One region of the Enterobacter sp. RIT637 genome, then DNA from elsewhere that is predicted to be linked to it. Evidence: predicted binding sites of a transcription regulator. Region 1 holds the regulator's gene; each other region holds the start of a gene.
What was found. The regulator PurR, encoded in region 1, represses purine synthesis genes. The targets are predictions, from matches to a motif close to CANGCAAACGTTTGCNTG.
Positions count from the first base shown of each region.

Region 2: the regulator PurR is predicted to act here: its motif matches at 4,824-4,841, upstream of purM (phosphoribosylformylglycinamidine cyclo-ligase).
Region 3: the regulator PurR is predicted to act here: its motif matches at 3,453-3,470, upstream of K5E19_RS00345 (amino acid aminotransferase).

Region 1 covers NZ_JAIHAZ010000001.1:459,811-467,163, forward strand. The annotation lists gene cfa (cyclopropane fatty acyl phospholipid synthase) at 1-552, opposite strand, end outside; gene punC (purine nucleoside transporter PunC) at 852-2,051, opposite strand; gene punR (DNA-binding transcriptional activator PunR) at 2,166-3,077, shown strand; gene purR (HTH-type transcriptional repressor PurR) at 3,094-4,119, opposite strand; gene K5E19_RS02255 (YnhF family membrane protein) at 4,417-4,506, shown strand; gene K5E19_RS02260 (MFS transporter) at 4,673-5,839, shown strand; gene sodB (superoxide dismutase [Fe]) at 5,877-6,458, opposite strand; gene K5E19_RS02270 (C40 family peptidase) at 6,582-7,353, opposite strand, start outside.
Region 2 covers NZ_JAIHAZ010000004.1:145,919-153,271, forward strand. The annotation lists gene K5E19_RS09390 (M17 family metallopeptidase) at 1-104, shown strand, start outside; gene K5E19_RS09395 (DnaA inactivator Hda) at 193-894, opposite strand; gene uraA (uracil permease) at 990-2,279, opposite strand; gene upp (uracil phosphoribosyltransferase) at 2,363-2,989, opposite strand; gene K5E19_RS09410 (6-phospho-beta-glucosidase) at 3,205-4,635, opposite strand; gene purM (phosphoribosylformylglycinamidine cyclo-ligase) at 4,902-5,939, shown strand; gene purN (phosphoribosylglycinamide formyltransferase) at 5,936-6,577, shown strand; gene ppk1 (polyphosphate kinase 1) at 6,785-7,353, shown strand, end outside.
Region 3 covers NZ_JAIHAZ010000001.1:85,486-92,838, reverse strand. The annotation lists gene pncB (nicotinate phosphoribosyltransferase) at 1-121, shown strand, start outside; gene asnS (asparagine--tRNA ligase) at 288-1,688, shown strand; gene ompF (porin OmpF) at 2,294-3,349, shown strand; gene K5E19_RS00345 (amino acid aminotransferase) at 3,534-4,724, shown strand; gene K5E19_RS00340 (MBL fold metallo-hydrolase) at 4,775-5,422, opposite strand; gene K5E19_RS00335 (YcbK family protein) at 5,443-5,994, opposite strand; gene ldtD (L,D-transpeptidase) at 6,170-7,353, opposite strand, start outside.

The DNA.
Region 1 (7,353 bases):
AAAATACGCCAGACCGCCCCAGCCGCAGCCGATATCCAGCACGCGCATACCCGGCTGTAACTGCAGTTTCTCGCAGATCAGACGCAGTTTATCCTGCTGCGCCTCTTCAAGCGTTGTGGCCTTTTTCCAGTAGCCGCAGGAATATTGCATTAAGGGATCAAGCATACGGCTGAACAGGTCATTACCGAGATCGTAGTGCTCTTTACCGACGATCCAAGCCCGCTTTTTACTTTGCAGATTGAACAGGCGGGCGGAGGCGATACGCAGCGTGTCTTTGAAGTGGCGAGGGAGCTGATTTTCAAGACCGGCGCGCAATACGCTGGAGAAGAACATGTCCAGCCGTTCACACTCCCACCAGCCGTCCATATAGCTTTCGCCCAGGCCTAACGATCCCTCCTGCAAGACGCGTTTAAAAAAATCGGGATGTTTGACCTGCGGATCGGCGGGGGACGATCCATTAATCGTGATGCCCGCACGGCCCAACAGTTCACTGACGATCCGGGACCAGTTATCGTCCGGAACGCTGACTTCTTCTATACACGATGAACTCATAGCTTCTCCATCACCTTGCTGTGATCAGAACCTTAAAACAGCGTAGACGCTTTTTTTGGTTTGTGAGAAATCTCACGGTTAATGCCCGCGAGGCTAATATCCGACGTAGAACAGAGGAAGGGAGATAACCCTTGCCGAAAAGCCTTCCATGGTAAAACGGGAGCACTCCGGCTCCCGTTAACACTTAATATTTATCGTATTTAATCGAACCAAATTGAGTATAGGCCTCAAAATTTGGTGATTCAATAGAAAATTCTTAGCAACCTAATCACTAAGTCTTAACATAATTACTGGCGCGATTATGCGTGCGACGTTTCCACCTGCTGACGCGCATTCTGCTCGCGCTGTGCGGAGGACTGCATACGGTAGCCCAGGGCAGCCAGCGCAACGGTCACCAGCATAACGCTGGTGGTAGTCAGGAGCGGCGTGACAATCAACGCAGAGACCACCAGGCTTGCCAGGAAGCACAGACCCAGCTGTAACGTATTCTGCAGAGCGGCGGCGCGTCCCGTCGCCTGCGGGAACGGACGTAACGCCTGCGCCACCACGATGGGGTAAATAGCACCGTTAGCGACGGCCATGACGCAGAACGGAATCAAAATTTCTGTCAGGCCCGTACCCGGAATAAACCCGACGGCCCATGTGCCGAAAACGCTTAACGCGAACAGCACCAGTAGCCAGGGCAGCATCTGCTGGCCTTCCCACTTCTGCAGCGCTGCGCGACAGCCGTAGCCGCCGACCAGGAAAGCGATGGTCTGCGGAACATAGCTCAGGCCGATTGCCGCCGGGCTGTATCCCATATCGTGCAGAATGAACGGTGAGCCAGTCAGCCACGCGAAGAAACTGGCGGAACAGGCTGCGTAAATCAGGACGTTGCCGCGATAGGCTTTTGACCGCAGCAGCGAGGCAAAGGTAATCGGCTTCGCGTCAGGATGCGTCTCTTTTTTATGCGCAGGCTTGAGGAAGAACGCGGGCAGCATCAGTACCAGGGTAATGGCAAAGAGCGTGGCGAAAATCGCCTGCCAGTCGAAATGGGCGAGGATCCAGCTTCCGAGCAACGGGGCAAGGGCAGGCGAGAGACCGACCAGCGGCATAATGGTGGCGAAAATTCGGTTAGTGCGGGATGCCGGATAATAATCGGTCACCAGCGCCTGCCAGGTCACCGCTGCAGCACAGACGCCAACGGCCTGAATGAAACGCAGTACCAGCAGCCAGGTGGCATCGCGTACCCACAGCATGCCGAGGCAACCCACGGCAAAAATAGCCAGACCCAGTAGCAGCACCGGTTTACGACCAAAGCGATCGGAGAGCGGCCCCCAGAGCAGCTGCGCGAAGGCAAAACCGGCGAGGAACAGGCTCAGGCTGGCGCTGATAGCGGCTGCGGGGGTTTGCAGATCTTCCTGCATCGCGGCAAACGCGGGCAGATACATGTCGGTCGCTAAAAAGCCCAGCACGCTTAAGCCGCCGAGCCAGACTAAAAATCCTTTCCTGGGTTGCATTCTTTTATTCTCCTGAGGAGGCAGGTGTACGTTGGCGCAGAGTGTAGGGAGTGCAAAGCGGCTTGTGAAACGCTAATATTTGTCGAGTGCATTCAAATTTTTTGCAGGCAGAACATGTGGTCAGATTATTCTCTTGAAGTTGTCGATGCTGTTGCCCGTAACGGCAGTTTCACCGGTGCCGCGCAGGAGTTACACCGCGTACCCTCGGCGATCAGCTACACCGTGCGTCAGCTGGAAGAGTGGCTGGCGGTTCCGCTGTTCGAGCGGCGTCATCGCGACGTGGAATTAACGCCCGCAGGCGCGTGGTTTTTGAAGGAAGGGCGTTCTGTTATCAAAAAAATGCAGATCACCCGCGAGCAGTGTCAGCAGATCGCGAACGGCTGGCGCGGCCATCTCTCCATCGCGGTGGATAATATCGTTAAGCCGGAACGGACCCGGCAGATGATCGTGGATTTCTATCGTCATTTTTCTGATGTCGAACTGCGGGTCTCCCAGGAGGTGTTCAACGGCGTCTGGGACGCGCTGGCGGATGGCAGGGTTGAGATGGCGATTGGGGCCACGCAGGCGATCCCCGTTGGGGGACGCTATGCGTTTCGCGATATGGGGATGCTGAGCTGGACCTGCGTTGTCGCCAGCGATCATCCGCTGGCGACAATGGAAGGCCCTCTCAGCGATGACACGCTGCGCAACTGGCCGTCGCTAGTGCTGGAAGATACCTCGCGCTCGCTGCCCAAGCGCATTACCTGGCTGCTGGACAACCAGCGTCGCGTGGTGGCCCCTGACTGGGAATCGTCGGCAACCTGTCTTTCTGCGGGGCTGTGCGTGGCGATGGTGCCCGTACACTTCGCGCGTCCGCGTATCGATACCGGCGAGTGGACAGCGCTAACGCTGGAAAATCCGTTCCCGGATGCGGCCTGCTGTCTGACCTGGCAGCAAAACGACGTATCGCCTGCGATGGCCTGGCTGCTGGATTATCTGGGAGACAGCGAAACGTTGAATCGGGAGTGGCTACGGGAGCCAGCATAACTGGCTCCGTAAGCGATTAACGGCGATAGTCGCGGAACGGACCGTCCGCCACGGAGCGGCGCTCAATGAGGCGCGGGTGAACTTCAATCGACTGGGATTCTTCACGCTTGTTGACGATCCTGTCCATCAGCATGTTGAAAGCCGTTTCGCCCAGTGAATCTTTTGGCTGGTGAATGGTGGTCAGCGCCGGGGTGAAGAAGCGCGCGTTACGCACGTTGTCATACCCGATCACGGAAATATCCTGCGGCACCCGCAGGCCCAGCTCGTCGGCGGCGCAGAGCGCGCCCATCGCCATAATATCGCCGCCACAGAAAACGGCCGTCGGGCGATGCGGTTGGGAGACAATCTGCTGCATTGCGCGGTAGCCGGATTCCGGCTCAAAGTCGCCCTGAACAATCCAGTTTTCCGGCACGGTGATGAGCGCCTCTTCCATTGCCTTCATAAACCCGGCCAGACGGCCCGCACCGGTGTTGCGTTCCAGCGGCCCCGGGATCACGCCAATCTCGCGGTGACCGCGTTCGATCAGATAACGACCGGCCATATAGCCGCCTTCAAAGGCATTATCGATAACGGAATCGGTGAAATCCGCGCGCGCTTCGCCCCAGTCCATCACCACCATCGGAATGTGGCGATACTCTTCCAGCATAGAAAGCACGGACTCTGGGTACTCAGAACACATCACCAGCAGGCCATCGACGCGCTTTTGCGCCATCATCGACAGGTAGGCGCGCTGCTTCTCGATGCTGTTCCACGCGTTGCCCAGAATCAGCGTATAGCCTTTCTGGAAGCAGTTTTTCTCAACGGCTTCGATGATTTCGGCAAAATAGGCCGCTTCGCTGCTGGTCGCCAGCAAGCCAATCGACTTGGTGTGATTCACCTTCAGGCTGCGCGCAACCGCACTTGGGGAGTAATGTAACTCCTTGATCGCCGCCCAGACGGCGTTGCGCGTCTCTTCCGCGACGAAGCGGGTTTTGTTAATTACATGTGATACGGTTGTAGTGGAAACGTTTGCGCGTTTTGCTACGTCTTTTATTGTTGCCATTCAATGTCACTCCAGACCATATCCTAAACTCCTGAAAAACTTGAAGGTAAACGTTTGCCTTCTCTCACCCTTATTACGCAATCTTGAGTTGCGACACGCCGGGAAAACGACACAGGACGTCAGGAGGGGGTCAATGGCCGGTACGCTAATAAATTTAGCGTGGAATTTTGTCCTATCTTGATGAAAAGGGGAAGAGCTAAAGTGGATATCAGTTTAAATCCAGGAAGATTTTTGACGTAAACTGTGTAAAAATGAGCAAGCTCACTTTTCGTGGGGTGATTAAAAGGAGAAAAATTGATGAGTTCCGATCTGAAGTTTTCGCTGGTGACCACCTTTATCGTGCTGGCATTGATTGTTGCCGGTGGTTTGACGGCTGCGCTGCATTGATTTACGCGGGGGGGAGAGTCCTCTCCCTCCTCATTTGCTTCCTATTGTTACCTCTCCGGCAAAAATCTTTTGCCAAAATGTTAACTTCTCAAATTTTGTGATTGATGTCATGCTTTTGACTTCTTTGTTCTGTGTCGCTTGATGACACGGCATCCGGAGTTGACTCATGAAAATCAATTTTCCTCTGCTGGCCCTGGCGATTGGCGCTTTTGGGATTGGCACCACTGAATTCTCCCCCATGGGGTTACTGCCTGTTATCGCACGCGGCGTGGACGTCTCTATTCCTGCTGCCGGGATGTTAATTAGCGCCTATGCCATCGGCGTGATGGTCGGGGCCCCGCTGATGACGCTGCTGCTGTCGCACCGCGCACGTCGCAATGCGCTGATATTTTTAATGGTGATCTTTACGCTGGGCAACGTGCTCTCCGCAATTGCGCCGGATTACACCACCCTGATGCTGTCGCGTATTCTGACCAGCCTGAACCATGGCGCATTTTTCGGTCTGGGCTCGGTTGTTGCGGCAAGCGTGGTTCCGAAGCACAAGCAGGCCAGCGCGGTGGCGACCATGTTTATGGGGCTGACTATCGCCAACATAGGCGGTGTGCCGGCGGCCACCTGGCTGGGTGAAGTGATTGGCTGGCGAATGTCTTTCCTGGCGACAGCCGGGCTGGGCGTGGTGGCGATGGTGGCGTTGTTCTTCTCCTTACCGAAAGGGAGCGCCGGTGAACGTCCTGACGTGCGTAAAGAGCTGTCGGTGCTGATGCGTCCTCAGGTGCTTTCCGCGTTGCTGACCACGGTGCTGGGGGCCGGTGCGATGTTTACGCTCTACACCTATATTTCACCGGTGCTGCACGATATCACCCACGCGACGCCGATCTTTATTACCGCGATGCTGGTGCTGATTGGCGTGGGCTTCTCTATCGGTAACTATCTGGGCGGGAAGCTGGCCGATCGTTCCGTGAGCGGTACGCTGAAAGGCTTTTTAACCCTGCTGATTGTCATCATGATTGCGATCCCGTGGCTGGCGCGCAACGAATGGGGTGCCGCGATTGCGATGGTCGTGTGGGGCGCTGCTACCTTTGCCGTGGTACCACCGCTTCAGATGCGGGTGATGCGTGTCGCCCATGAAGCGCCAGGTCTCTCTTCTTCCGTGAATATCGGTGCGTTTAACCTGGGTAATGCGCTGGGGGCCGCAGCGGGCGGGGCGGTGATTTCCGGCGGTCTGGGATACAGTTTTGTGCCGGTAATGGGGGCAATTATTGCCGCACTCGGCCTGCTGTTAGTGCTGATGTCCGGGCGTAAACAGCCAGAAGCCGCCTGCGCGGCGGAATAAGTAAAAACGCAGAAGGGCGAACCCTTCTGCGAGTCTCTTACGCGGCGAAGTTCTTCGCCACAAAGTCCCAGTTAGCCAGCGCCCATAAGTGCTCCAGATAGTTAGGACGCGCGTTACGGTAATCAATGTAGTAAGCGTGTTCCCATACGTCCACGGTCATCAGCGGTTTAGCACTGGTGGTCAGCGGGGTGCCCGCATTCGAGGTGGAAACGATAGCCAGCTTGCCATCCGCTTCTTTGACCAGCCACGTCCAGCCAGAACCGAAGTTTTTGATGGCTGCATCGGTAAACTTCGCTTTGAAATCCGCGAAGCTGCCAAAAGCGGCGTTAATGGCGGCCGCCAGTTCACCGGCAGGTTCACCGCCGGCATTCGGCGCCAGGCAGTGCCAGTAGAAGGTGTGGTTCCACACCTGAGCCGCGTTGTTAAATACGCCACCCTCTGAGCTGCGGACGATCTCTTCCAGCGTTTTGCCTTCGAAATCGGTGCCCTTAATCAGATTGTTCAGGTTGGTGACGTACGTCTGGTGATGCTTGCCGTAATGATATTCCAGGGTTTCCGCAGAAATGTGCGGTGCCAGGGCGTCTTTGGCATACGGTAGTGCAGGTAATTCGAACGACATTGCTTCTCTCCTTATTTTATTTGTATGTTGTCAATAACCCTACAGACAACATGGAAAGGATAGCAAATTGAAAGGGTATGCAAAAGAGGAACTTACCCTGCCACGCGTGCGGCAGGGCAGGGGTTAGCGAATGGTTTTTGGCGTCATGACGCGACGTGCGCCAACGTAGTGACGCACCCAGTAGTCTTCACTGAGCGAGGTAATCTGGATGTCCTGGCCGCTACGCGGTGACTGAATGAATTTTCCGTTGCCAACGTAGACGCCGACATGGTCAGCCGTGCCGCGACCCTGAGTACGGAAGAACACGAGGTCTCCGTTCTCCAGCTCACCACGATTGACCGGTGCGGCGTCGCGCAGGTGGTACATTTCATTAGCGGTACGCGGAATACGGAACTTCACCAGGTCTTTATAAGCGTAATACACCAGGCCACTGCAATCGAAACCCGTTCGCGGAGAAGTGCCACCCCAGTGATACGGTTTCCCTATTTGCCCCATTAATTTATTCATCGCCGTTTTTTGCGCTTTCTGCATACGGACTTTATGCACTTCGGCTAATTTCGTGACCTTCGTGCACTTCGCTTTGTGACCTTTACGCGTAGTGCATTTTTCTGTCACAAGGTTGGCGGCCGTTTGCGAGGCTTTACGTCGGGTAGAATGTGCGGTGTGGGCTGGGGATGTTTTCGTCTTGCTGGAGGCGGTCTTTTTGGTCTGAGTGGGTGTTTTTTTCTTTACGGTCTTGCTGGTGGTTTTTTTCTTACGTTCTGTGGACTTAACCAGATGCGATTTTTGTACAGCAGAATGCCGCGCCTGTTCAGAGGCGTTCGCCGCTGGCGTGAAAGTGAGTGATGTAAACAGTAAAGCACAGAGCGTGATCGAGATTTTATTTATCCGCGCC
Region 2 (7,353 bases), on a different contig from region 1:
ATCTGGATATCAGCGGTACGGCGTTGTGGCGTGAAAACGGACGGAGCGTGGCGTCGGGAAGACCGATTCCACTGCTTGTTGAGCATTTAATGGGAGATCTTTAGCCGGGTGGCGGCTGCGCCTTACCCGGCCTACAAAGTGCGGCGATTTTTTTGTAGGCCCGGTAAGCGCAGCGCCACCGGGCGAGCAAATTCAAAGCTTGAGAATATCTTTCACAAACGGAATGGTCAGCTTGCGCTGGGCGGTAATAGAGGCGCGATCGAGCTGGTCGAGCGTGTCAAACAGCGTGCGCATTTCGCGATCAAGCCGTTTAAGCAGGAAGCGGCCTACGTCTTCCGGCAGCTCAAATCCACGCTGCTTTGCGCGCAGCTGTAACGCCTGAAGCTTATCTTCATCCGACAGCGGCTGGAGCTTGTAGATTTGTCCCCAGTCCAGACGAGACGCCAGGTCCGGCAGCCCCAGATTCAGCTGACGCGGTGGACGATCGCCGGTGATCAGCAGCCGGGTTTTACCCGATTCCAGAATGCGGTTGTAGAGGTTAAAGATCGCCATTTCCCACGGCTCATCACCCGCCACGCATTCGATATTATCGATGCAGACCAGCGAGAGATGTTCCATTCCCTCAAGCACCTCAGGCACGAACCAGGTACGTTTATCCAGCGGCACATAGCCTACCGCGTCACCGCGCGCCGAAAGCTCCGCGCAGGCGGCATGCAGCAGGTGGCTGCGCCCCGCGCCTTCGCGTGACCAGATATAGATGTATCCGCTGTGATCCTGGCGCAGCACGTTTTGCAGTGCAGCCAGTAAAGAGGGGTTATCACCCGGCCAGAAACTCGCGAAAGTTTCGTCGTCAGGGAGATAAAGTGGCAGAGAGAGCTGTGCCGGTCCGTTCAGAAGTACCTCAACCAGATCTTACATAAAATCGGAACGGAGTTTAGCACGGAACCTGCAAGGAGAGAACCGGGCGGATCGTCCACCCGGTTAAAGGATCAATGTGGCGCTTTTTCGCTGTCGTCAGCATCCAGAATTTCTTCCTCAGGACGCAGAACGGAAATCAGCTTAAAGATCAGGCTCAGGCCCACGCCCACGATGGTCGCCAGCGCCATGCCCTTCAGCTCTGCCGCACCGATGTGCACCTTCGCACCGCTCACGCCGATAATCAGGATAACGGAGGTGAGGATCAGGTTCTGCGCCTTGCTGTAATCCACTTTGGACTCAATCAGCACGCGAATACCGGAGGCACCGATCACGCCGTACAGCAGAAGAGAAACGCCGCCCATCACCGGCACCGGGATGATCTGAATCGCTGCCGCCAGCTTGCCGACGCAGGAGAGCATAATGGCGATGATCGCCGCACCGCCGATAACCCAGGTACTGTAGACGCGGGTAATCGCCATCACGCCGATGTTCTCACCGTAGGTGGTGTTTGGCGTAGAGCCGAAGAAACCGGAGATGATGGTGGAGAAACCGTTCGCAAACATGGAGCGGTGCAGGCCCGGGTCGCGGATTAAATCGCGCTTAACGATGTTCGCCGTCACCACCAGGTGGCCAACGTGCTCCGCAATCACCACCAGCGCGGCTGGCAGAATGGTGAAGATAGCGAACCACTCAAAGCGCGGGGTGTAGAAGGTTGGCAGCGCGAACCAGTGCGCTTCGGCAATCGGGGTGGTATCCACAACGCCCATTGCGAAGGAGAGCGCATAGCCCGCCAGCACGCCGATCAGGATCGGGATAATCGCCATGAAGCCGCGGAACAACACAGAACCAAACACCGTCACGCCCAGCGTTACCAGCGAGATGATAATGGTTTTGGAATCCGGTGACTGGCCGTCAGCAGGCAGCAGGCCGGCCATGTTCGCCGCAACGCCCGCCAGCTCCAGACCGATAACGGCAACGATTGCGCCCATCGCCGCAGGGGGGAACATCACGTCCAGCCAGCCGGTACCCGCTTTCTTCACAATGAAGGATACCAGGCAGAACAGCACGCCACACATGATAAAGCCGCCGAGCGCGACCTCATAACCCAGCGGCAGCAACAGCAACACCGGCGAAATAAAGGCAAAGCTCGACCCCAGATACGCCGGGATTTTGCCTTTACAGATGAAGAGGTACAGCAGCGTACCGATGCCGTTGAACAGCAGCACGGTAGCCGGGTTAATGTGGAACAGGATTGGCACCAGCACGGTTGCGCCAAACATGGCAAACAGGTGCTGCAAACTAAGCGGGATAGTCTGTAAAAGCGGCGGTCTTTCACTCACCCCGATAGCACGGCGCGTCATAGTGTTTTCCTCTGTGTAGTATTGTTGGTGTTTTATTCAAAAAAAAGCCGACTATCAAAGTCGGCTTATTTATCGTTATTCGATTATTTCGTACCAAAGATCTTATCGCCGGCATCGCCGAGCCCCGGGATGATGTACCCGTGCTCGTTCAGCCCCTGGTCGATAGAGGCGGTATACAGCTCAACGTCCGGGTGCGCTTTCTCCAGCGCCGCGATCCCTTCCGGTGCCGCTACCAGCACCAGCACTTTGATGCTGCTGCAGCCCGCTTTTTTCAGCAGGTCGATGGTGGCGATCATAGAACCGCCGGTTGCCAGCATTGGGTCAACCACCAGCGCCATACGCTCGTCGATGTTAGACACCAGCTTCTGGAAGTAAGGAACCGGCTCAAGGGTTTCTTCGTTACGGTAGATCCCCACCACGCTGATACGTGCGCTTGGGACGTGCTCCAGCACGCCTTCCATCATGCCGAGACCGGCACGCAAGATTGGCACAACGGTAATTTTCTTACCTTTGATCTGCTCAACCTGTACCGGGCCGTTCCAGCCTTCGATGGTCACTTTTTCCGTTTCCAGATCGGAGGTCGCTTCGTAGGTCAGCAGGCTGCCCACTTCAGAAGCCAGTTCGCGAAAACGCTTCGTGCTGATGTCATGCTCACGCATCAGGCCCAACTTGTGTTTAACGAGTGGGTGTTTCACTTCCACAATCTTCATTCTCTTTCTCCTCTGAGGTGGCATCCGCAAAAAAATCGCGGGATTATACCGCTTTTTTCGGATTAGGCCATACCCATGTTGCTTGACAGGGATCAAGCAAAGACAAAAAACCGGAGATACGTCTCCGGCTTAAGTGTGGGTTCTGCCCGGTGGCGCTGCGCTTACGCGGGCCTACGTGTAGTGTAGGTCGGGTAAGCGTTAGCGCCACCCGACAATTACAGGTTATCGCCGTTGCTCGCAATCACCTGCTTATACCAGTCGAACGACTTCTTCTTGCTGCGGTTCAGCGTGCCGTTCCCTTCGTTATCTTTATCGACAAAGATAAAGCCGTAGCGTTTTTTCATTTCGCCCGTACCGGCAGACACCAGGTCGATACAGCCCCACGGGGTGTAGCCCATCAGATCTACGCCGTCTTCCACCACCGCTTTTTTCATCTCGCGGATATGCGCGGAAAGGTAATCAATACGGTACTGGTCGTTCACCGTGCCGTCGCTCTCCTGCACGTCAATCGCGCCAAAGCCGTTTTCAACGATAAACAGCGGCAGCTGGTAGTGATCCCAGAACCAGTTCAGGGAGTAGCGCAGCCCCACCGGGTCAATCTGCCAGCCCCAGTCGGATTTCTGCACGTACGGGTTAGAGACCAGGCTCTTGCTCTCGTCGTAGTCCAGCTGCGGATTGTCCGCCGTCGCCTTGGTGGCGAAGGACATGTAGTAGCTGAACCCGATGTAGTCCACGCAGCCCTGCGTCAGCGCCGCTTTATCTTCTTTAGTAATATCCAGCGCGAAGCCGCGACGTTCGAAGTAGTTGAGCAGATGCTGCGGGTACCTGCCGCGCACGTGCACGTCGGTGAACCAGTAGCGGCGGTGCATGGCGTTCATCGCCATCATCATATCGTCCGGGGCGCAGGTCAGCGGATAGATAGGGCACATGGCAATCATGCAGCCGATCTGCAGCGACGGGTTAATCTCGCGCCCCGCCTTCACCGCCAGGGCGCTGGCCACCAGTTCATAGTGCGCGGCCTGGAACATCACCGGCTCGCGGTCTTCACCGGGCGCGTATTTCAGGCCAGAGTTGGTAAACGGGGCAAAGTCTTCGTGGAAGTTGGCCTGGTTGTTGATCTCGTTAAAGGTCATCCAGTACTTCACCTTATGCTGGTAGCGCTGGAACACCACTTTTGCGAAGCGCACGAAGAAGTCGATCAGCTTTCGGTTACGCCAGCCGCCGTATTCGGTGACCAGGTGGAACGGCATCTCGAAGTGGGAAAGCGTGATAACCGGTTCGATGCCGTGCTTCAGGCACTCGTCGAACAGATCGTCATAAAATTTCAGGCCAGCCTCGTTAGGCTCAAGCTCGTCCCCTTTCGGGAAGATACGCGTCCAGGCGATGGAGGTACGGAAACATTTGAAGCCCATCTCGGCAAAGAGTTTGATGTCTTCTTTATAGCGATGGTAGAAATCGATGGCTTCGTGATTAGGGTAATTTTTCCCTTCCAGCACGCCGTTGGTGATTTCACGCGGCACGCCGTGCGCGCCCGCGGTCATGACATCGGCCACGCTCACGCCCTTGCCGCCCTCTTTCCAGCCGCCTTCCAGCTGGTGCGCCGCTACGGCCCCACCCCACAGAAAACCTGCTTTAAATCCTGACATTCGCTTTCCCTCATTCTGCGTTATTTTCTGCAAAAACAATTACAGAAACCGGTTTCAGTTCGATGATGTGCAAAGGGAATACCCGTTGCAAGCAGTTCTCAGAAACCGGTTTCATTTTCGTGAACAGAGTCAAGTTTGGCTGCATTCCCGGAGCACGCAGAAAAAAAGATCCCCACGTCCAGAATAGGCTCGCAAACGTTTGCCTGGACTGTTAGAATTGCGCCGATTTTTCTTACTAGCTATGCAATCGCGTGGGGATTTAAGCCGTGACCAACAAAACTTCTCTCAGCTACAAAGATGCCGGTGTTGATATTGACGCAGGTAATGCGCTGGTTGACCGAATCAAAGGTGTGGTGAAGAAAACCCGCCGCCCGGAAGTGATGGGTGGCCTGGGTGGCTTCGGCGCGCTGTGCGCACTGCCGCAAAAATATCGTGAACCAGTTCTGGTCTCGGGTACTGACGGTGTAGGCACCAAACTGCGCCTGGCGATGGATTTAAAACGTCACGACACGATCGGTATCGATCTGGTCGCGATGTGCGTGAACGATCTGGTGGTACAGGGCGCGGAGCCGCTGTTCTTCCTCGATTACTACGCAACCGGCAAGCTGGACGTGGACACCGCAGCCAGCGTGATTAGCGGTATCGCCGAAGGCTGCCTGCAGTCCGGCTGTGCGCTGGTCGGCGGCGAAACCGCAGAAATGCCGGGCATGTACCACGGCGAAGATTATGACGTCGCAGGCTTCTGCGTCGGCGTAGTAGAAAAATCAGAAATTATCGACGGCAGCAAAGTGGCCGATGGCGATGTGCTGATCGCACTGGCCTCCAGCGGTCCGCACTCCAACGGCTACTCCCTGGTACGTAAAATTCTCGAAGTGAGCGGCTGCGACCCGCTGACCACCGAGCTGGACGGTAAACCGCTGGCTGACCACCTGCTGGCGCCGACCCGCATCTACGTCAAAAACGTACTTGAGCTTATCGAGAACGTCGACGTTCACGCCATTGCCCACCTGACCGGTGGCGGCTTCTGGGAAAACATTCCGCGCGTTCTGCCGGACAACACCCAGGCGGTGATCGACGAATCCTCATGGCAGTGGCCAGCCGTCTTCAACTGGCTGCAGACCGCTGGCAACGTGAGCTCTCACGAAATGTACCGCACCTTTAACTGCGGCGTGGGTATGGTTATCGCCCTGCCGGCAAGTGAAGCGGATAAAGCCGTTAAGCTGCTGACTGAAAAAGGTGAAAACGCGTGGAAAATCGGTACGATTAAAGCTTCCGATTCCGAACAGCGTGTGGTCATTGAATGAAAAACATCGTGGTGCTCATTTCCGGCAACGGAAGCAATTTGCAGGCAATCATAGACGCCTGCAAACAGAAGAAAATCAATGGCACCATTCGGGCAGTCTTCAGCAACAAGGCCGACGCGTTCGGCCTTGAGCGCGCGCGGGAGGCGAACATTCCTGCGCACGCGCTGGAAGCCAGCCAGTTCGCCGGGCGTGAAGCCTTTGATCGGGAACTGGTGCAGGAGATTGATGCCTACGCGCCGGACGTGGTCGTGCTGGCGGGCTATATGCGTATTCTGAGCCCCGCTTTTGTCGAACACTTCGCCGGACGTCTGCTGAATATTCACCCTTCCCTGCTGCCGAAATATCCGGGCTTACACACCCATCGTCAGGTGCTGGAAAACGGCGACGAGGAGCACGGTACCTCTGTCCATTTCGTGACCGACGAGCTGGACGGCGGCCCGGTGATCCTGCAGGCCAAAGTGCCGGTCTTTGACGGCGATAGCGAAGACGACGTGACCGAACGCGTACAGACCCAGGAACACGCCATTTACCCGCTGGTGGTAAGCTGGTTTGTTGAGGGCCGTCTGGAGATGCGCGACGGCGCAGCCTGGCTGGACGGCGTGAAGTTACCCCCGCAAGGTTATGCGGCCGAAGAGTAGTTTGTTATGTCGGGTGGCGCTGCTGCGCTTACCCGACCTGTACGTTGCATTACCCGATATTCCCTTCTCCAACCCTCTAAATTCCCCAACAAAAAAAATAACTGTCATACTTTTCTGGCACTGTTGGACATATCGTGGAAATGCTCGCCATAATAAGGACGAGACGGATTTACCACGTCCTGTGATTGAACTGGAGTGTGAGCTGTAATGGGTCAGGAAAAGTTATATATCGAGAAAGAGCTAAGCTGGTTAGCATTCAACGAGCGTGTACTCCAGGAAGCGGCAGACAAAAGTAACCCGCTGATCGAGCGTATGCGTTTTTTGGGCATTTATTCCAACAACCTGGATGAGTTCTACAAGGTTCGCTTTGCTGAACTGAAGCGGCGGATCATCATCAGCGAAGAGCAGGGTCTAAATTCCCACTCACGCCATCTGCTTGGAAAAATCCAGTCTCGCGTTATGAAAGCCGATCAGGAATTTGATGGCCTCTACAACGAGCTGCTGCTGGAAATGGCGCGCAACCAAATCTTCCTGATTAACGAACGCCAGCTCTCCGCCAACCAACAGACCTGGCTGCGCCACTACTTTAAACACTATCTGCGTCAGCACATCACCCCTATTCTGATTAACCGCGAAACCGATCTGGTCCAGTTTCTGAAGGACGATTACACCTATCTGGCGGTCGAAATCATTCGTGGTGAGAATATCAGCTACGCGCTGCTGGAGATCCCGTCCGATAAGGTTCCGCGCTTTGTGAACCTGCCGCCGGAAACCCC
Region 3 (7,353 bases), 370 kb from region 1:
TAACGGCAAGCCGGTGGCGAAACTCTCTGATAGTCCGGGTAAAACCATCTGTCATGACAAAGCTTTTGTCCGCGCATTGCGCAAAGCCTTCGATCTGCCGCAGGTAAAAAAAGCCAGTTAACCGCTTTCGGGAGCCGTAAAGGCTCCCCACTTCTTATTTATTTCTTATTTCTTCTCTTAAGACTGCGAAATCTGCTTGTCTGATGGCGGATGCCAGGTAACATAGATATCCCCCCATAAGGGCGGACAAGTGTTTATCATTTCCGACAATTAACAGAGAGAATATTATGAGCGTTGTGCCTGTAGCCGACGTACTCCAGGGCCGTGTCGCCGTTGACCAAGAAGTCACCGTGCGCGGATGGGTGCGTACCCGCCGAGATTCTAAAGCTGGCATCTCCTTCCTCGCCGTCTATGACGGTTCCTGCTTTGATCCTGTACAGGCCGTCATTAATAATTCTCTGCCCAATTACAATGATGAGGTTCTGCACCTGACAACGGGCTGTTCCGTCATTGTCACCGGCGTGGTTGTCGCATCGCCTGGACAGGGCCAGAGCTTCGAAATTCAGGCCTCTGCGATTGAAGTCACCGGCTGGGTGGAAGATCCAGATACCTACCCGATGGCGGCAAAACGCCACAGCATTGAGTATCTTCGCGAAGTGGCACACCTGCGTCCACGCACCAACCTGATCGGTGCTGTGGCCCGCGTGCGTCACACGCTGGCGCAGGCGCTACACCGTTTCTTCGATGAGCAGGGTTATTTCTGGGTATCCACGCCGCTGATCACCGCGTCCGACACTGAAGGTGCGGGTGAGATGTTCCGCGTTTCCACGCTGGATATGGAAAACCTGCCGCGTACGCCGGAAGGTAAAGTCGATTACGACAAAGACTTCTTTGGTAAAGAAGCCTTCCTGACGGTATCCGGCCAGCTCAACGGTGAAACCTATGCCTGTGCGCTGTCTAAGATCTACACTTTTGGCCCAACCTTCCGCGCAGAAAACTCCAACACCAGCCGCCACCTGGCGGAATTCTGGATGCTGGAGCCAGAAGTGGCCTTTGCCGATCTCAATGACGTAGCAGGCCTGGCGGAAGCCATGCTGAAATACGTGTTTAAAGCCGTTCTGGAAGAACGTGCAGACGACATGAAATTCTTCGCTGAGCGTGTGGATAACGACGCGATTGCCCGTCTGGAGCGTTTTGTATCTGCTGACTTCGCGCAGGTGGATTACACCGATGCGGTTGCCATTCTTGAGAAGTGCGGCGAGAAGTTCGAGAACCCGGTCTACTGGGGCGTGGATCTCTCTTCTGAGCACGAACGCTATCTGGCAGAGAAACACTTTAAAGCACCGGTTGTTGTGAAAAACTACCCGAAAGACATTAAGGCCTTCTATATGCGCCTTAACGAAGACGGTAAAACCGTTGCCGCAATGGATGTCCTGGCACCTGGCATCGGTGAAATCATCGGGGGTTCTCAGCGTGAAGAGCGTCTGGACGTCCTGGATGCGCGTATGGAAGAGATGGGTCTCAACCCGGCTGACTACAGCTGGTATCGCGATCTGCGCCGTTACGGTACCGTTCCGCATTCAGGCTTCGGCCTGGGCTTCGAGCGTCTGATCGCCTATGTAACCGGTGTTCAGAACGTCCGTGATGTGATTCCGTTCCCACGTACACCGCGTAACGCAAGCTTCTAACCCGCATCAATCATAATGGCCAGCAAAAGCTGGCCATTATTTTATTCTGCAATGTCAGTTTACGTCAGTGCAAAGTCAGCCTCTTTAAATGACAACCCCGTCAAAAGCACTAGCTGTTACGTTTTGTTTCCACGAAATATCTTTGAATAAAAAAAATCCCACAATCTTATTGTGATTATTCGATCCTCAAGCAATAGCATATTTTTTACTCAAATTCACAGCCATCCAGAAGTCTTTTCGCGGTCATAAGAAAAGATGAGGCGTTGAACGGCTGCGTATATGAATTGCCTTTAGCCAAATTAAATATAAGCAATTCATATATATAGGAATGAAACCGCCGATTAATTAACCAAGTCTCTCTGAAATTTGAGATGGTTCACAAAGTTCCCAAAAATACACATTTAGTTACACATAATTTCTTTTTGTTACTCAATCTTGAGAATTGTAGCACTTTCAGGCTAGCGAAACGGTTCTATGAATGGAAAGATGCCTGTCAGATACATAAAGACACCTAACTCTCATCAATAGTTCCGGAAATATTTATTGACAGAATTTATTGACGGCAGTGGCGAGTGTCATAAAAAAACCAATGAGGGTAATAAATAATGATGAAGCGCAATATCCTGGCAGTGGTTATCCCTGCCCTGCTGGTAGCCGGTGCAGCAAACGCTGCAGAAATCTATAACAAAGACGGCAACAAATTAGATCTTTACGGGAAAGCTGTTGGTCTGCATTACTTCTCTGATAATGACGGCAACGATGGCGACAAAACTTACGCGCGTCTGGGCTTCAAAGGCGAAACTCAGATCAACGATCAGCTGGCCGGCTACGGTCAGTGGGAATACAACTTCCAGGGTAACAACTCTGAAGGCTCCGATGCACAGTCCGGTAACAAAACCCGTCTGGCATTCGCAGGTCTGAAATTCGGTGACGCAGGCTCCTTCGACTACGGTCGTAACTACGGCCTGGTTTATGATGCCATTGGTATCACCGATATGCTGCCAGAGTTCGGCGGCGACACCGGCGTGAGCGATAACTTCTTCTCTGGCCGTACTGGTGGTCTGGCGACTTACCGTAACAGCGGCTTCTTCGGCCTGGTTGACGGTCTGAACTTTGGCGTTCAGTACTTGGGCAAAAACGAGCGTACCGATGCGCTGCGTTCCAACGGCGACGGCTGGGCAACTTCTGTTAGCTACGATTTCGAAGGCTTCGGTGTTGTAGGTGCATACGGCGCAGCTGACCGTACCAATAACCAGCAAACGCTGCAGTGGGGTAAAGGCGATAAAGCTGAGCAGTGGGCTACCGGTCTGAAATACGACGCGAACAACATTTACCTGGCAGCACTGTACGGTGAAATGCGTAACGCGGCTCGCCTGGACAACGGCTTCGCTAACAAAACTCAGGACTTCTCTGTTGTTGCTCAGTACCAGTTCGACTTCGGTCTGCGTCCATCCATCGCTTACTACAAATCTAAAGCGAAAGACGTAGAAGGCGTGGGTGATGAAGACTACATCAACTACATCGACATCGGTGCGACTTACTACTTCAACAAAAACATGTCCACCTATGTTGACTACCAGATCAACCAGCTGAAAGACGACAACAAACTGGGCATCAACAACGATGATACCGTTGCTGTAGGTCTGGTTTACCAGTTCTAATCAGTACACCACTTTGTTATATGCTTAATGAACAGGGCTTCGGCCCTGTTTTTTTATGCGTGACAGAAAATAATGGCGACTTTTGAAAAGCCGCACGCTTTTCGTCGCAAACGGTTGGCATTTTGTAAATCTACCGTTAACCTGATAGCGGATTTCACTTCTGTAATCACAATGGAACTTCGTCATGTTTGAGAACATTACCGCCGCTCCTGCCGACCCTATTCTGGGCCTGGCCGATCTGTTTCGTGCCGATGACCGCCCTGGCAAAATCAACCTGGGTATTGGTGTATATAAAGATGAAACCGGCAAAACCCCGGTCCTGACCAGCGTTAAAAAAGCTGAGCAGTATCTGCTGGAAAACGAAACCACCAAAAACTACCTCGGTATTGATGGTATCCCTGAATTTGGTCGCTGCACCCAGGAGCTGCTGTTCGGTAAAGGCAGCGAAATTGTGAGCAGCAAACGCGCTCGCACAGCACAAACCCCTGGCGGTACCGGCGCGCTGCGCGTTGCGGCGGATTTCCTTGCGAAAAATACCTCTGTTAAGCGCGTATGGGTGAGCAACCCAAGCTGGCCAAACCACAAGAGCGTCTTCAACTCTGCGGGTCTGGAAGTGCGTGAATATGCTTACTACGACGCGGCAAACCACTCTCTCGACTTCGACGGCCTGCTGGCGAGCCTGAGCGAAGCGCAGGCAGGTGACGTGGTGCTGTTCCACGGTTGCTGCCACAACCCAACCGGTATCGACCCGACGCTGGAGCAGTGGGAACACCTGGCTAAGCTGTCCGTTGAAAAAGGCTGGCTGCCGCTGTTTGACTTCGCCTATCAGGGCTTTGCCCGTGGTCTGGAAGAAGATGCGGAAGGCCTGCGCGCGTTCGCCGCGGTACATCAGGAACTGATCGTAGCGAGTTCTTATTCCAAGAACTTCGGCCTGTACAACGAGCGCGTTGGCGCCTGTACGCTGGTCGCGGCAAACGAAGAGACCGTCGATCGTGCGTTCAGCCAGATGAAGTCCGTGATCCGCGCTAACTACTCTAACCCACCGGCTCACGGTGCCTCTGTTGTTGCTACCATCCTGAGCAACGATGCCCTGCGCGCGATCTGGGAACAAGAGCTGAACGATATGCGCCAGCGCATTCAGCGCATGCGCCTGCTGTTTGTGAACACTCTGGCTGAGAAAGGCGCGGACCGCGACTTCAGCTTTATCATCAAACAGAACGGCATGTTCTCGTTCAGCGGCCTGACCAAAGAGCAGGTTCTGCGTCTGCGTGAAGAGTTTGGCGTGTACGCCGTAGCGTCTGGCCGCGTAAACGTTGCAGGCATGACGCCTGACAACATGGCGCCACTGTGCGAAGCGATTGTCGCCGTACTGTAATTTGCGCCCATAAAAAAAGCCTGCGTTATGCAGGCTTTTTTTTATTCTGGTTACCAGACAGGCATTTCATCCTGAAGGAACGGGTTATGGAGCCGTTCATAGCCCAGCGTCGACATCGGACCGTGTCCTGCGATAAACGTTACGTCATCACCCAGCGGCAATAACTTTTGTTTAATCGACTGAATCAGCTGCCCGTGATCGCCGCGCGGGAAATCGCTGCGTCCTACGCCACCTTTGAAAATCACATCGCCGGAAATCAGCAGACGTGACTGGTCATCAAAGAAGACGATATGGCCTGGCGTATGCCCAGGACAATGCAACACCTGTAAAGTCACATTCCCTACGGTAACGCGGTCTCCCTCGTTTAACCAACGATCGGGCGTCAATGGCAGACACTCATCAAGGCCAAACATGCGGCTTTGGGCGGGTAACCCCTGCAGCCAGAACTCATCTTCTTTTTCCGGGCCAATAACCGGCACACCGTAGTGTTCAGCCAGTTCAGCCGCAGCACCTACATGGTCAAGATGACCATGAGTGAGCAAAATCTGCATCAGCGTAACGCCGCTTGCTGCGACTTCCTGCTTGATTTTCTCAGCGTCACCGCCGGGATCGACAAGCGCGGCCAGTTTAGTTTGCTCGCACCAGATCAATGAACAGTTCTGGGAGAACGCGGTAACCGGAATAATACGATAGTTCATACTGCTCCTGTGTTTCGTTATTACCAGTGCCGAACCGGCCCGGTATCAATATGCACAAAGTTGCTACGTGGGTAGTATCCTACACCACCTGCGCGCATAGATAACGCGGCTTTGCGAATATTGGCTAACGAAACGCCTTCAATGTGGAAATCCATTGCCTGCCCTTTGGTGTGATAGCTTTTTTTCGCTACCCCACGGCTGTGGGCGCGCAGTTCATTGTTGGTATCGAGTGAACGGTATCCTGAAATGAGCTGCACCGGCTTGCTGGTGCCCAGCAGGCCCTGAAGGCGGAAAATCTGATCAAACAGTCCTGGATCGATGGCTTTTATTTTATTCGCGCGGAAATCACGGAAAAAATGGTTAAGTCTTGCTAATTCATCCTGAATATAGCCTCTGCCATCGAAAAACTCCGCTTTAAGCGACTCACCGGTATGAAGATTGTTGAGCGTTAAAATACGCGGACGTGGTGTCGAGAGGGTGGCAAATGCTGGCGTCGGAAGGATGGCCGCAGCGCCGAGCGCAACACCACCTAACGCCAGCAATTTGCGGCGATTAGCGTCAAATTTGTCCATGATAATCAGGTCTACAGGTCAATGAAATCGTAAATATGCTTAGCGCACGAAGGGCACCTTAACTGTCAAAACAGCTTACGTCAAGGCGCCCAACCCCAGTGAATACGCGGCTTACAGCCAGATCGCCCCGTATTCACCATAACTTACGACAATCAATTTTCCCGAACTACTTCATTTACCTGATTAATTGTTCAGCTTTTGGCAAAATTTGTGCGCCGGATCGCGCGGTGAGATCATAATTGTAAATATCTGTACGGTACTGGGTGCGCCCGTCCTCGCCGACAAACGCCGTCAGATAGTAAAGATTGACCGGAATGTTGTGTCGAATATTCACGTAACGGGTATCACCTTGTTTCAACGCATCTGAAATCCGCGTATCGTTCCAGCCCGCATCCTGCAGCAGCATATTCGCCAGCTCGGAGGCTTTATTTACACGGACGCAGCCTGAACTGAGCGCGCGCGTGTCCTTCTGGAACAGGTTGTGGTTCGGCGTATCATGCAGATAGATTGCATCTGAACTTGGCATGTTGAACTTATAGCGCCCCAGCGAGTTATGGGCACCCGGAGCCTGCTGGAAGCGGAACGGTAAATTCGACGCCGTTATCGTTGACCAGTCGACCATCCAGGGATCTATCGCCTCTTTGCTGTTCCAGCCGCGCATCACGGTATAACCGTGGCGCTCCAGATACCCGGGATCGTTCCAGACCTTAGGCAGGATATCCTTCCGGGCCAGCGTCGGCGGTACGTTCCATGGCGGGTTAACCACCACGTTATTCAGCGCGCTGCTCATCATTGGCGTTTTACGATCGGGACGCCCGACAATCACACGCGAAGCCAGCACTTCACTCCCGTTCTGGTAATAGACCAGCGAATACGCCGGGATATTCACCATGATGCCGGTTGACAGCGTGCCTGGTAGCAAGCGCAAACGCTGGATATTCAGCGCCAGTACGCCCGCCCGTTGTGCCGGAGAAACATTCAGCCAGTCGCGTGTTGACGGACCAATTACGCCATCGGCACCCAGCCCCTGAGTAGCCTGGAACTGCTTAACTGCCGCAACCAGCTCGCGGTCATACGCGGCTGGCTTCGAGCTTAGCGGAGCTGCGCTGGTCTCTTTTACCGGTGCCGACGGGCTCACGGCCACGCTTTGACCGTCATCGCCAGGAAGCGCAATTTTTGGTCCATTCTCCATAATACCGGAACGTTTGAGAATTTCGCGCAGTGCGGGAACATCGCTGCTCCACTGCCCCGGACGCAGCGTGGCGGTCGCGCGCAACTGCGGCCACGGACGCGAATCTGCAACCAGCTCAAGCAGCGACTGGTGCATTGTGGCGTATTGCGGATGTGCAGGCGCAAGGC